2 regions of the Streptomyces sp. NPDC050263 genome follow, and region 1 is predicted to be linked to the other one. Evidence: riboswitches for the same ligand, from Rfam matches in the RefSeq annotation. Region 1 holds a riboswitch; the other holds the start of a gene.
The links. Region 1 has a riboswitch for cobalamin ahead of AB0J04_RS17565 (5-methyltetrahydropteroyltriglutamate--homocysteine S-methyltransferase). Riboswitches for the same ligand answer to the same signal wherever they lie in the genome.
Positions count from the first base shown of each region.

Region 2: it holds a riboswitch for cobalamin, as region 1 does, so the genes downstream of both, AB0J04_RS17820 (cobalamin biosynthesis protein) here and AB0J04_RS17565 (5-methyltetrahydropteroyltriglutamate--homocysteine S-methyltransferase) in region 1, are expected to answer to the same signal.

Region 1 is NZ_JBFAKW010000033.1:42,867-47,829, forward strand. Features, by position in the region: gene AB0J04_RS17555 (methylmalonyl-CoA mutase family protein) at 1-292, opposite strand, end outside; gene AB0J04_RS17560 (enoyl-CoA hydratase/isomerase family protein) at 466-1,563, shown strand; partial or broken gene AB0J04_RS17565 (5-methyltetrahydropteroyltriglutamate--homocysteine S-methyltransferase) at 1,708-2,133, opposite strand; cobalamin riboswitch at 2,256-2,450, opposite strand; gene AB0J04_RS17570 (ABC transporter ATP-binding protein) at 2,470-3,282, opposite strand; gene AB0J04_RS17575 (iron chelate uptake ABC transporter family permease subunit) at 3,307-4,371, opposite strand; gene AB0J04_RS17580 (ABC transporter substrate-binding protein) at 4,368-4,963, opposite strand, start outside.
Region 2 is NZ_JBFAKW010000034.1:13,460-18,422, reverse strand. Features, by position in the region: gene AB0J04_RS17825 (cobyric acid synthase) at 1-697, opposite strand, end outside; gene AB0J04_RS17820 (cobalamin biosynthesis protein) at 694-1,659, opposite strand; cobalamin riboswitch at 1,759-1,901, opposite strand; gene AB0J04_RS17815 (CU044_2847 family protein) at 2,118-2,489, shown strand; gene AB0J04_RS17810 (trypsin-like peptidase domain-containing protein) at 2,473-4,323, shown strand; gene AB0J04_RS17805 (hypothetical protein) at 4,320-4,963, shown strand, end outside.

The DNA.
Region 1 (4,963 bases):
GCCGCTGGCGTACGTCCCAGCCGCCTACGGTGTTCCCCTCCGCGCGGCCCCCGCGCACGAACGGAGCGAAGCCGGGAAGGCCGGGATCCGGGGCGGTCTCGCGCGCGGTGTAGAGGGGTCGGGTGCCGAGCCCGTCCTCCAGCACGGTGGACAGGGCGTCCTCCGCCGCTGCTCCGGAGACCTCCTTGCCCGACTTGCTCAGGACGCCTTCCACGAGACGTTGCCACTGTTCACGTGTCGTGTCGGGGAACTCGGCGGCGAGCGAGAGCCCGTCGTCAGGCAGCACTGTCATGCTCGGATGCTAGGCCAGATCTCTAAAGCCGCAGCAGAGCGCGGGGCTGTGAGCTTGTTCTCCCGAAAAGTGTGGTGTGGATCACCCGTTCGGCCGGTCCCTAGGATTCCTGGCAGAAACCGACGAGATCATGCGCGTCAACGTGGCGCGCGGCCCCTGACGGAGGCGAACCGATGAACGGCCCGACCAGCCCGACCAGCGCGACGAACACGTCCGGAACGATCGCGGACGAGGAACCCGTCCTGCTGCACACCGACGGACGAGCCGCCCACATCACTCTCAACCGCCCCAAGGCCCTCAACGCCCTGAACCATCTCATGGTGCGCCGCATCGACGAAGCCCTCACCGCCTGGGAGCACGACCCGGCGGTCGAGACCGTCGTCATCACCGGCGCCGGGGAGCGCGGCCTGTGCGCGGGCGGCGACATCCGCGCCGTCCACGACGACGCCCGCGACGCGGACGGCGCCGCCTCGGCCGCGTTCTGGCGCGACGAGTACCGCCTCAACGCACGCATCGCCCGCTACCCCAAGCCGTACGTCGCCGTCATGGACGGCATCGTCATGGGCGGCGGCGTCGGCGTGTCCGCGCACGGCAGCGTCCGGATCGCCACCGAGCGCTCGCGCATCGCCATGCCCGAGACCGGCATCGGCTTCGTCCCGGACGTGGGCGGCACCCACCTCCTCGGGCTCGCACCCGGCGAACTGGGCACCCACCTCGCGCTGACGGGCGCGCAGATCGGCGCCGAAGACGCGGTGCTGTGCGGGCTGGCCGACCACTACGTGCCGTCCCCCTCCCTGCCCGACCTAGTCGGCGACCTTGGGCGCCTGCCCGTCCGGGAGGCCCTCGTGCCTCATGTGCGGCCTGCTCCGGAGGGGGCGTTGACCGGCCACCGGGAGTGGATCGACGACTGCTATGCCGCCGACACGGTCGAGGAGATCGTCCGGCGACTGTTCGCGCACGGCGACCCGGCCGCGAAGGAGGCCGCGGAGACCCTGCTCACCAAGTCGCCCACCACACTGAAGGTCACGTTGACGGCGCTGCGGCGCGCCCGTCGGCTCGGCTCGCTGGAGCGGGTGCTGGAGCAGGAGTACCGCGTGTCCTGCGCGGCCCTGTCCACCGCCGACCTGGTCGAGGGCATCCGCGCCCAGGTCATCGACAAGGACCGCACCCCGCGCTGGTCGCCGGCCACCCTCGCCGAGGTCACCGACGCCGATGTCGAGCGCTACTTCCGCCCCCTCGGGGAACGACGGGGACTCGGGCTCGACGGCTGAGAGCCTGGTCAGCCGGAAGCGTCGGCCCGGCCGAGTGCTCGGCGGGGTGCTCGGCCGGGTGCCCGCTCGCCCCCCGCGCGAGGGGCGAGCGTGCCGGCCGGGACGACTCGGGCTAGGTGTTCTGTCCCGGGAGGTTGCGGCCGCGGCGACCAGGTTCTCCAGCGAGGTGCGGGTCTCGGGCCAGCCGCGGGTCTTCAGTCCGCAGTCGGGGTTGACCCACAGCCGTTCGGCGGGGATCGCCCTGAGACCGGTGCGCAGCAGTTCGGCCGCCTCCCGCACGCTCGGGACGCGCGGGGAGTGGATGTCGTACACGCCGGGACCGGCCTCGCGCGGGTAGCCGTGGGCGGCGAGTTCACGGGCGACCTGCATGTGCGAGCGGGCGGCCTCCAGGCTGATCACGTCGGCGTCGAGGTCGTCGATGGCCTGGACGATGTCACCGAACTCGGCGTAGCACATGTGGGTGTGGATCTGGGTGTCCGGACGGACGCCGCTCGTCGTCAGCCGGAACGCCTCCGTGGCCCACGCGAGGTAGGCGGGGTGGTCGGCGGCGCGCAGCGGGAGCGTCTCGCGCGGGTGACGAACTGGGCGGCGACCGACTGCGCGCAACACGGCGCGGTCGTCCGTCCCGTATGTACGCCGACCCGCCCACGAGGTCACCGGGATGTCCGCGCACGAGTGGCTCGCGCGCGGGCAGTCGGCAGGTCTTCGGACTCGCGGGCACGTCCTCCTGGTCGGAGGACACCTAATGGCCGTCGCTTCCCAGATCCCGTTCACGGGGTCCAGTGCTCATGACGGCGGTCGTTCCCGCTCACCGCTGCGGGCAGTCCCGGATTCACACCGGGTTCCCTCTTGCGACGCATCCCGTCCGGCTGACGGGGCGAACCAGCTGCACCGGCCACCCTACGCTCACTTCCCGGCGACCGTCCCCAGGAAGCGGATGAAGGGCCTGTCGTCGCCGGGGTCGGGGCGGGTGACCGTGGCGCGCACGCCGTAGACGTCGGCGATCAGGGACTCGGTGAGGGTGGCGGCAGGGGTGCCGGCGGCCACCACCCGGCCCTCCCGGAGCACGACGACCTGGTCGCAGTACATGGCCGCCAGGTTCAGGTCGTGCAGGGCGACGACGCTGGTGACGGGCAGTTCTGCGACCAGGTTCAACAGGTCGAGCTGGTGCTGGATGTCCAGGTGGTTGGTCGGTTCGTCCAGCAGCAGTTCGCGCGGCTCCTGGGCGAGGGCACGGGCGATCTGGACGCGCTGGCGTTCCCCGCCGGAGAGCGTGTGCCAGGGCTGGTCCAGACGGTCGGTGAGCCCGGTGCGTTCGAGGGCGGTGCGGACAGCCCTCTCGTCCGCCCCGGTCGTCGGCGTCCAGGCGCGGCGGTGCGGGACACGGCCCAGGCGTACGACGTCGGCCACGGTCAACTCGACCAGCGTGTCGGCCTGTTGCTCGACGACGGCCACGCGCCGGGCGACGGCTCGGCGGCCCCAGTCGCCCAGCGGGCGGCCGTCGAGCGTCACCACGCCCGAGGCGGGGGACAGGACGCCGGACAGCACGCGCAACAGGGTCGACTTGCCGGATCCGTTGGGGCCGAGCAGCCCGGTCACGGAGCCGGGCCGAGGGGCGAGGCTGACGCCGTCGAGGATCAGCCGTCCGTCGGCGGAGCGGCTGACCCGGTCGGCGCCGAGGGTGGGTGACCGACCCTCGGCGGCGTGCGTCCCGCTCAACGCGTCCTCCTCATGGGGTCCCCCTCATCGTGTCCCTCTCGTGCGGTACAGGACCAGGACGAACGCCGGGACGCCGACGAGCGACGTCACCACGCCCACCGGCACCTCCTGCGGGTCCAGGACGGTACGGGCCAGGGTGTCGGCCCACACCAGGAACACCGCCCCGGCGAGCGCGCCGACCGGCAGCAGCCGGGTGTGCCCCGGGCCGACCAGGGCGCGGGCCGCGTGCGGCAGGACGAGCCCGACGAAGCCGATCGCGCCCGCCGCGCTCACCAGCACGGCCGTCAGCAGCGCCGTCACGCACAGCAGCACCAGCCGGGTCCGGACCACCGCGACCCCGAGCGTGGCCGCCGCGTCCTGGCCGAAGGCGAACGCGTCCAGGGTGCGCGCGTACCCGAGGCACACCGCCAAGGCCCCGGTCAGGACGGTCAGACAGAGCCACACCTCGGTCCAGCCGGCCCCGCTGAGCGACCCGAGCAGCCAGAACAGCACGCCCCGGGTGGTCTCCGCGTCGGCCGCCGTCATCACGACGAACGAGGTCACGGCCGAGAACAACTGCATCGCGGCCACACCGGACAGCACCACCCGGTCCGTCGTACCGCCGAGCGTGTGGCTGAGCAGCAGCACCAGCGCGAACGAGCCGAGCGCGCCCACGAACGCGCCCCCCGACACGGACACGACGCTCCCGCCGACTCCGAGCACGACCACGACGACCGCCCCGGTCGACGCCCCGGAGGAGACCCCCAGGACGAAGGGGTCGGCGAGCGGGTTGCGCAGCAGCGACTGCAGCACCGCCCCGCACACGGCCAGCCCGGCACCGCACACCGCGGCGAGCAGGGTGCGCGGCAGCCGCAGGTTCCAGACGATGCCGTCCCGGATGGGGGACAGGTCCGAGGCGCCCCAGCCCAGATGGGAGGCGACCGTGGACCAGACGTCCCCGACGCCGATGTCCGCGGGCCCGATCGTGATGGCCACGGCGACGGACACCGCCAGCACCGCGAGCCCGGCGACCGGACCGGCCACGCCCCGCAGCACCCCGGCGGCTGCCCGGAGCCGTCGGACCCCGGGCGACCGCAGGGCGGTGGTCATCCGGCGAGCCCGTACGCGCGCAGCGCCGCGGCGACCTTCTCCACGCCTTCGACCGTGCGGATCGTGGGGTTCATGGCCTGCCCGCTGAGCAGCACGTACCGCTTCTGCTTCACCGCGTCCATGTTCTTGGTCGCCGGGTCGGACTCCAGGAACGCGATCTTCCGCGCGGCGGTCTCGGCCGTCTGCGACTTACGGGTGAGGTCGCCGATGACCAGTACGTCGGGGTTGCGGTCGGCGACGGTCTCCCAGTTGACCTGCGGCCATTCCTGCGTGCTGTCGTCGAAGACGTTCTTCGCGCCGAGCGCGTTCGTGATGATGCCCGGCGCACCGCAACAGCCCGCCAGGTAGGGGGACTCCTGGTTCGCGAACCAGTACAGGACGGTGGCGTTCTCGGCGTCGATCCCGGACGTGGCCTCGGCGACCCGGCCCTCGAGCTGCGTGACCAGCTTCTCGCCGCGCTCCTCCACCCCGAAGATCCGCGCCAGGTCGCGCACCTCGCGGTACACGGTGTCCATGGCCAGCGGCTCGGTCCGTGAGCCGTCGCCGTCGCCGCTGTTGTCCTTGCCCTCGCAGTCGGCGGGCGAGAGATACG
Region 2 (4,963 bases), on a different contig from region 1:
CGAGCCCGTGCCGGAACGGCAGCACGCCGTAGGTCCGCCGCCCGGTGAGCCCGAGCAGCATGTCGAGCCCCGGCTCCAGCAGGGAGACGTCGCCGCGGAACTTGTTGACGAGGAACCCGGCGACGAGCTGCTGGTCCTCGGGGGAGAGGAGCGCGACGGTCCCGAAGAAGGACGCGAAGACCCCACCGCGATCGATGTCACCGACGACGAGGACGGGAAGCCCGGCATTGCGGGCGATCCCCATGTTGACGATGTCGGTCCGCCGGAGATTGATCTCGGCGGGAGAGCCGGCCCCCTCACAGATCACCGCGTCATACGTGCCCCGCAACTCGGCGAGACAGTCGAGAACGGTTCCCAGGAGTCTCTGCTGCCGCCCCCCGTGATACCCACGGGCGCTGAGCTCCCCGACGGGCTTCCCGAGCAGCACGACCTGACTGCTCTGCTCGCCGCCCGGCTTCAGCAGCACGGGGTTCATGAGCGCGGTCGGCTCGACCCGGCAGGCCTGCGCCTGCATGGCCTGAGCCCGCCCGATCTCGGCGCCTTCCTTCGTCACGAACGAATTCAGGGACATGTTCTGGGCCTTGAAGGGCGCGACCTTCACCCCCTGCCGCACCAGCCACCGGCAGATCCCGGCCGTGACGACACTCTTGCCGGCATCGGAGGTCGTGCCGGCGACAAGAAGCCCGCCGCCCGTCATGAGGTACGCCCCTTCGCTCTCGCGTTCACTGCCGCGGCGACGGCGCGCGCGGCGACGGTCACGCCGAGCGCGAGCAGACCGACCCGGCGGGACAGCCGCGCGGCACGTTCGATGTCCTCGGCGCCGACGGCCCGCCCGGCCGCCCCGTTGAGCACGGGCCGGTGCTCGACCCGGCCGCCGTACGACAGGGTCCCGCCCAGCCGCACCCCGAGCGCCCCGGCGAACGACGCCTCGACGGGCCCCGCGTTGGGACTGGGGTGCTTGCGCGCATCCGCCCGCCAGGCCCGAACGGCGGCGCGCGGATCGTCCCCGGCCACGGCGGCGAGCACGGCGGTCAGCCGGGCCCCCGGCCACCCGGCGAGGTCGTCGAGCCGAGCCGAGGCCCACCCGAAGCGCAGATGGCGCGGCGACCGGTGCCCGACCATGGCATCGAGGGTGTTGACGGCCCGGAAGCCGACCAGCCCGGGCACGCCGCCGACGGCCCCCCACACCAGCGCCCCGACGACGGCGTCGGAGGTGTTCTCGGCAACGGACTCCACGACAGCCCGGGCGATCCCGTCCGCATCCAGCGCCTGCGGATCCCGCCCGCACAGATGCGGCAGCCGCTCCCGAGCGGCCTCGACGTCCCCCGCTTCGAGGGCCCGCCCGATGCCCCGCGCCTCGCGCACGAGCGAGGAGCCCCCGACGACGGCCCAGGTGGCGGCGGAGGTGAGGACCACGGAGACGGCGGGGGAGCGACGTACGCAGGTGTCGGCGACAGCCCCCAGCGCGACGGCGCTCCCGGCGCACACGAGGGTGTGCAGGGCGCCCCACCCCCGATGGTCCCGCCACAACACCCGCTCCACCGCACCCGCGGCCCGCCCGAACGCGGCGACCGGATGCCCCCGGCGGGGATCGCCGAGCAGCAGATCACCGAGGAGGCCGGCGGCGGCGCCGTACGCGAAGACGCGATCGGCACGCACGGGCTCAGCCGGCCGTGGGGTCGGGCAGCGACCTGATGCGGTACCTCAACGGCCGAGCGCGCATGGCGATTTGTCCTCACTCAGGGTGTCCGCGCCCTGGTTCGACTAGACCGACGGTGAGAGTTCCTGGCTCCCGGGGCTTACTACCCCGGTGACAGTGGCGGGACCGCGCCGGATTCACACCGGCTTCCTCTCCTGCCGTCGTAGATGGCTCCGGCAGTCCACCACGGGCCCGGAACGGCCGTCAACTTGCCGTTGACCTGCAAGGGGAGAGTGTGCAGAACCCCACACAGCTGCTGCGACGGCTACCACGACGACCGCCCCTCGCGCCCGGCTCCCGGCGGAAAACCCCTCTTGCGGGCGGACCTCGCGGGACCGGCTTGAGATCGCGGAGCGCGGAGCCTGCAATGTCACGTACGCCCGGCAAAGGGCGCCACGGACCAGGGAGGGGACCCGAAGTGGCCTACGTGGGCGAAATGCTGCTGGACGACGGGCAGATCGTGCTGCTGGAGGTGTCCGGCGAGGGCCCGGCCGGAGTGCAACGGGTCTCCCGGGGCGGCGGCGCGGTGGCGGGAGCCGCGGAAACCCTCCAACAGGCACTGGCCCGGGTGCGCCCCGCGCTGGGAGCGGTCCTGGAGGGCGCCCGAGGTCTGGCGAAACCGCCCGGTTCCGTCACGGTCGAATTCGGCATCACGCTGAGCGCGGAGGCGGGTGTGGTGGTGGCGCGGGGCTCCACGGAGGCGCACTTCACGGTGAGCATGGAGTGGACGAACCGGGACGAGAGCGCACTCCCCGGACAGCGTGACGGTGACAGTGGCAGCGACGCCTGACGACGAACTCCCGAACGCCGTCGCCCGCTTCTGGGGCGCGGACGGCCGGGTGACGGGCTCGGGCTTTCTGATCGCGGAGCGGACGCTGTGCACCTGCGCACACGTGGTGGCGAGCGCCCTGGGCACGGCAGAGACGGACACGTCGGCCCCCGCCGCCCCGGTGACGGTCGACTTCCCTCTGTTGACGCGGCCTTCCGCGCGCCTGCGGGCGACGGTCACCCGCTGGAGCCCGGTCCGTGCGGACGGCGGAGGCGACATGGCGCTGCTGTCGCTGGAGGAGGCGGCCCTCGGCACCGCCCCCGTCCGCTTCGCCGGCGGCACAGCCGTCTGGGACCACGCTTTCCGAGTCCTGGGCTTCCCACTGCACACCGACGACCACGGCGTCTGGGTCGACGGCCGCCTCCGCGCCCCGGTGGGCAAGGGCTGGACGTCGATGGAGGCCCGCCCCGCCTCCGGCACCCCGCCCATCGGCCGAGGCTTCAGCGGCGGCCCGGTCTGGGACACCGACCAGGGCGCGGTGGTCGGCATGACGGTGGCGGCGGAGACAGGCACCGGCGCGACAACGGCGTACCTGATCCCGGCGGCCCTCCTCCTGGGCCTGGACCCGAGCCTGCGCCCGTCGCCTTTCCGGGGCCTGGAGGCGTTCCGCGAGGAGGACGCGGCGGTGTTCTTCGCCCGCCGGGCGGACAGCGAACGGATCGCCGAGGCCCTCCGCACCCACCCCTTCGTCCCGGTGGCGGGGGCGTCCGGGGTCGGGAAGTCGTCGCTGGTGCGGGCCGGGGTGGTGCCGCTGCTGCGCTCCACGGGCCACACGGTCACGGACTTCACGGGTCAGCCGGACACCGACCCGGTGCGCACGCTCGCGGAGGCGCTCGGCGAGCAGTTCCCGGCGGCCCGGGATCTGGCCGGGGAACTGCGCGGCACGACGGACCGCACGGAGACGGCGGTCCTGCTGGCCGCCCGCATCCTCAAAGAGGCAGGACCCCGGGGACACGTCGTCCTGCTCGACCAGTTCGAGGAGACCGTGGGGGCCCGCCCCGCCGACGCCCGCGCCCTCCTGGACGTCCTCCTCCCGATGACCCGCGCCGCCCATCCGACGGGCCGCCGCCTGCGCGTCCTGGCCACCCTGCGCTCGGCCTCCCTGGAGGAACTCGTCGCGGGCGGCCGGGCGGAGGAACTGAGCGGCACCGTCCAGATGATCGCTCCGATGACCCCGGCCCAACTGGACGAGGTGGTGCGCCGACCGGTCGACGCGATCCCCGGCGTGCAGTTCCAGCCCGGTCTGGCCGAGCTGATCGTCGGCGACGCGGGCGACGAACCGGGAGCCCTGCCCCTGGTCGAGTTCGCCCTGGCGGAGCTCTGGGAACGCCAGGAGCACGGCCGTCTCACCCATGCCGCGTACCGGGAGATCGGCGGCGTCGAAGGCGCTCTGTCCCGCTACGCCGACCAGCAGCTGACCCAGGTCTGCAAGGCGCCGGGCGGCCCCGACGAACACGTGGCCCGCCGCCTCTTCGAGCAGCTGGCCCGCCCGGTCAAGGGCAAGGAGTACGCCCGGGTCGCCCGTGCCTTCGACCAGCTGCCGCCCGAACTCCGCACCGCCGCACAGGCGTTGGCGGCGACCCGGCTGCTGGTCATCACCCGCGACAGCTCCGGCCGGGAGACGGTGGCCCTGGCCCACGAGGCGCTGGTGCGGCAGTGGTCGGTCCTGCGTCGATGGCTCGACGACTCGCGAGAGTTCCTCGTCTGGCGGGAAAAGCTGCGGACGCGTTCACGGCCAGGAACGGGAAGTCGTCGCCGCCGGGAAGCGACGCCCCGGCTTCCGGAAGCGACATGAAGATCACGTCCGTGCGCCGCTTCGGGACCAGTGACTTCCTGCTGCTCGACGGCAAGGGCCTGTCCCGGCTGGAGGGTGCGACGGGCCGCGTCCAACGTCTGGACGGCGTGGGATGCGCCTGGACGACGTCGGCGATGAGCGACCGTGCGTGCCTCACGGCGGTGGGGCGCCCGGGCCATCCGGGGCAGTTTCTCGTGGTGCGCGCCGACGGAGCCGCCGAACGGTGGGAACTGCGGGCCGACGGCACGACCGGGAAGATCGACGAAGAGATCCTCAGCCCCGTCTCGGACGCCGAGGACTACGAGGCGGCACGGCGACTGGCGCTGTTCCGGTCCGACGGACGCGCCGTCGCGGTGGCGACCGGGGCAGGCGTCTACGTGTGGCGGATCGGCCGGGATCACGCCGAACTCCTCGCCGACGACGTCGATCTGGTGGACGCCTACGACGAGCGGGGTCTCCTCGTGCTCTCCACCGCCGACGGCGAGCAGCAGTTGCGCAGGGACGACGGTGGCGAGCCTGTTCCGTTGTTCGCGGCAGACGTCGTGAGGTGGGTCTTCGACGGCCGTCTGCTCCACGGTGAGACGGCGCTGGGCCGCGTCACCTACGACCTCGGCCAGCTCACCGGGCAGGCCGACGCCGC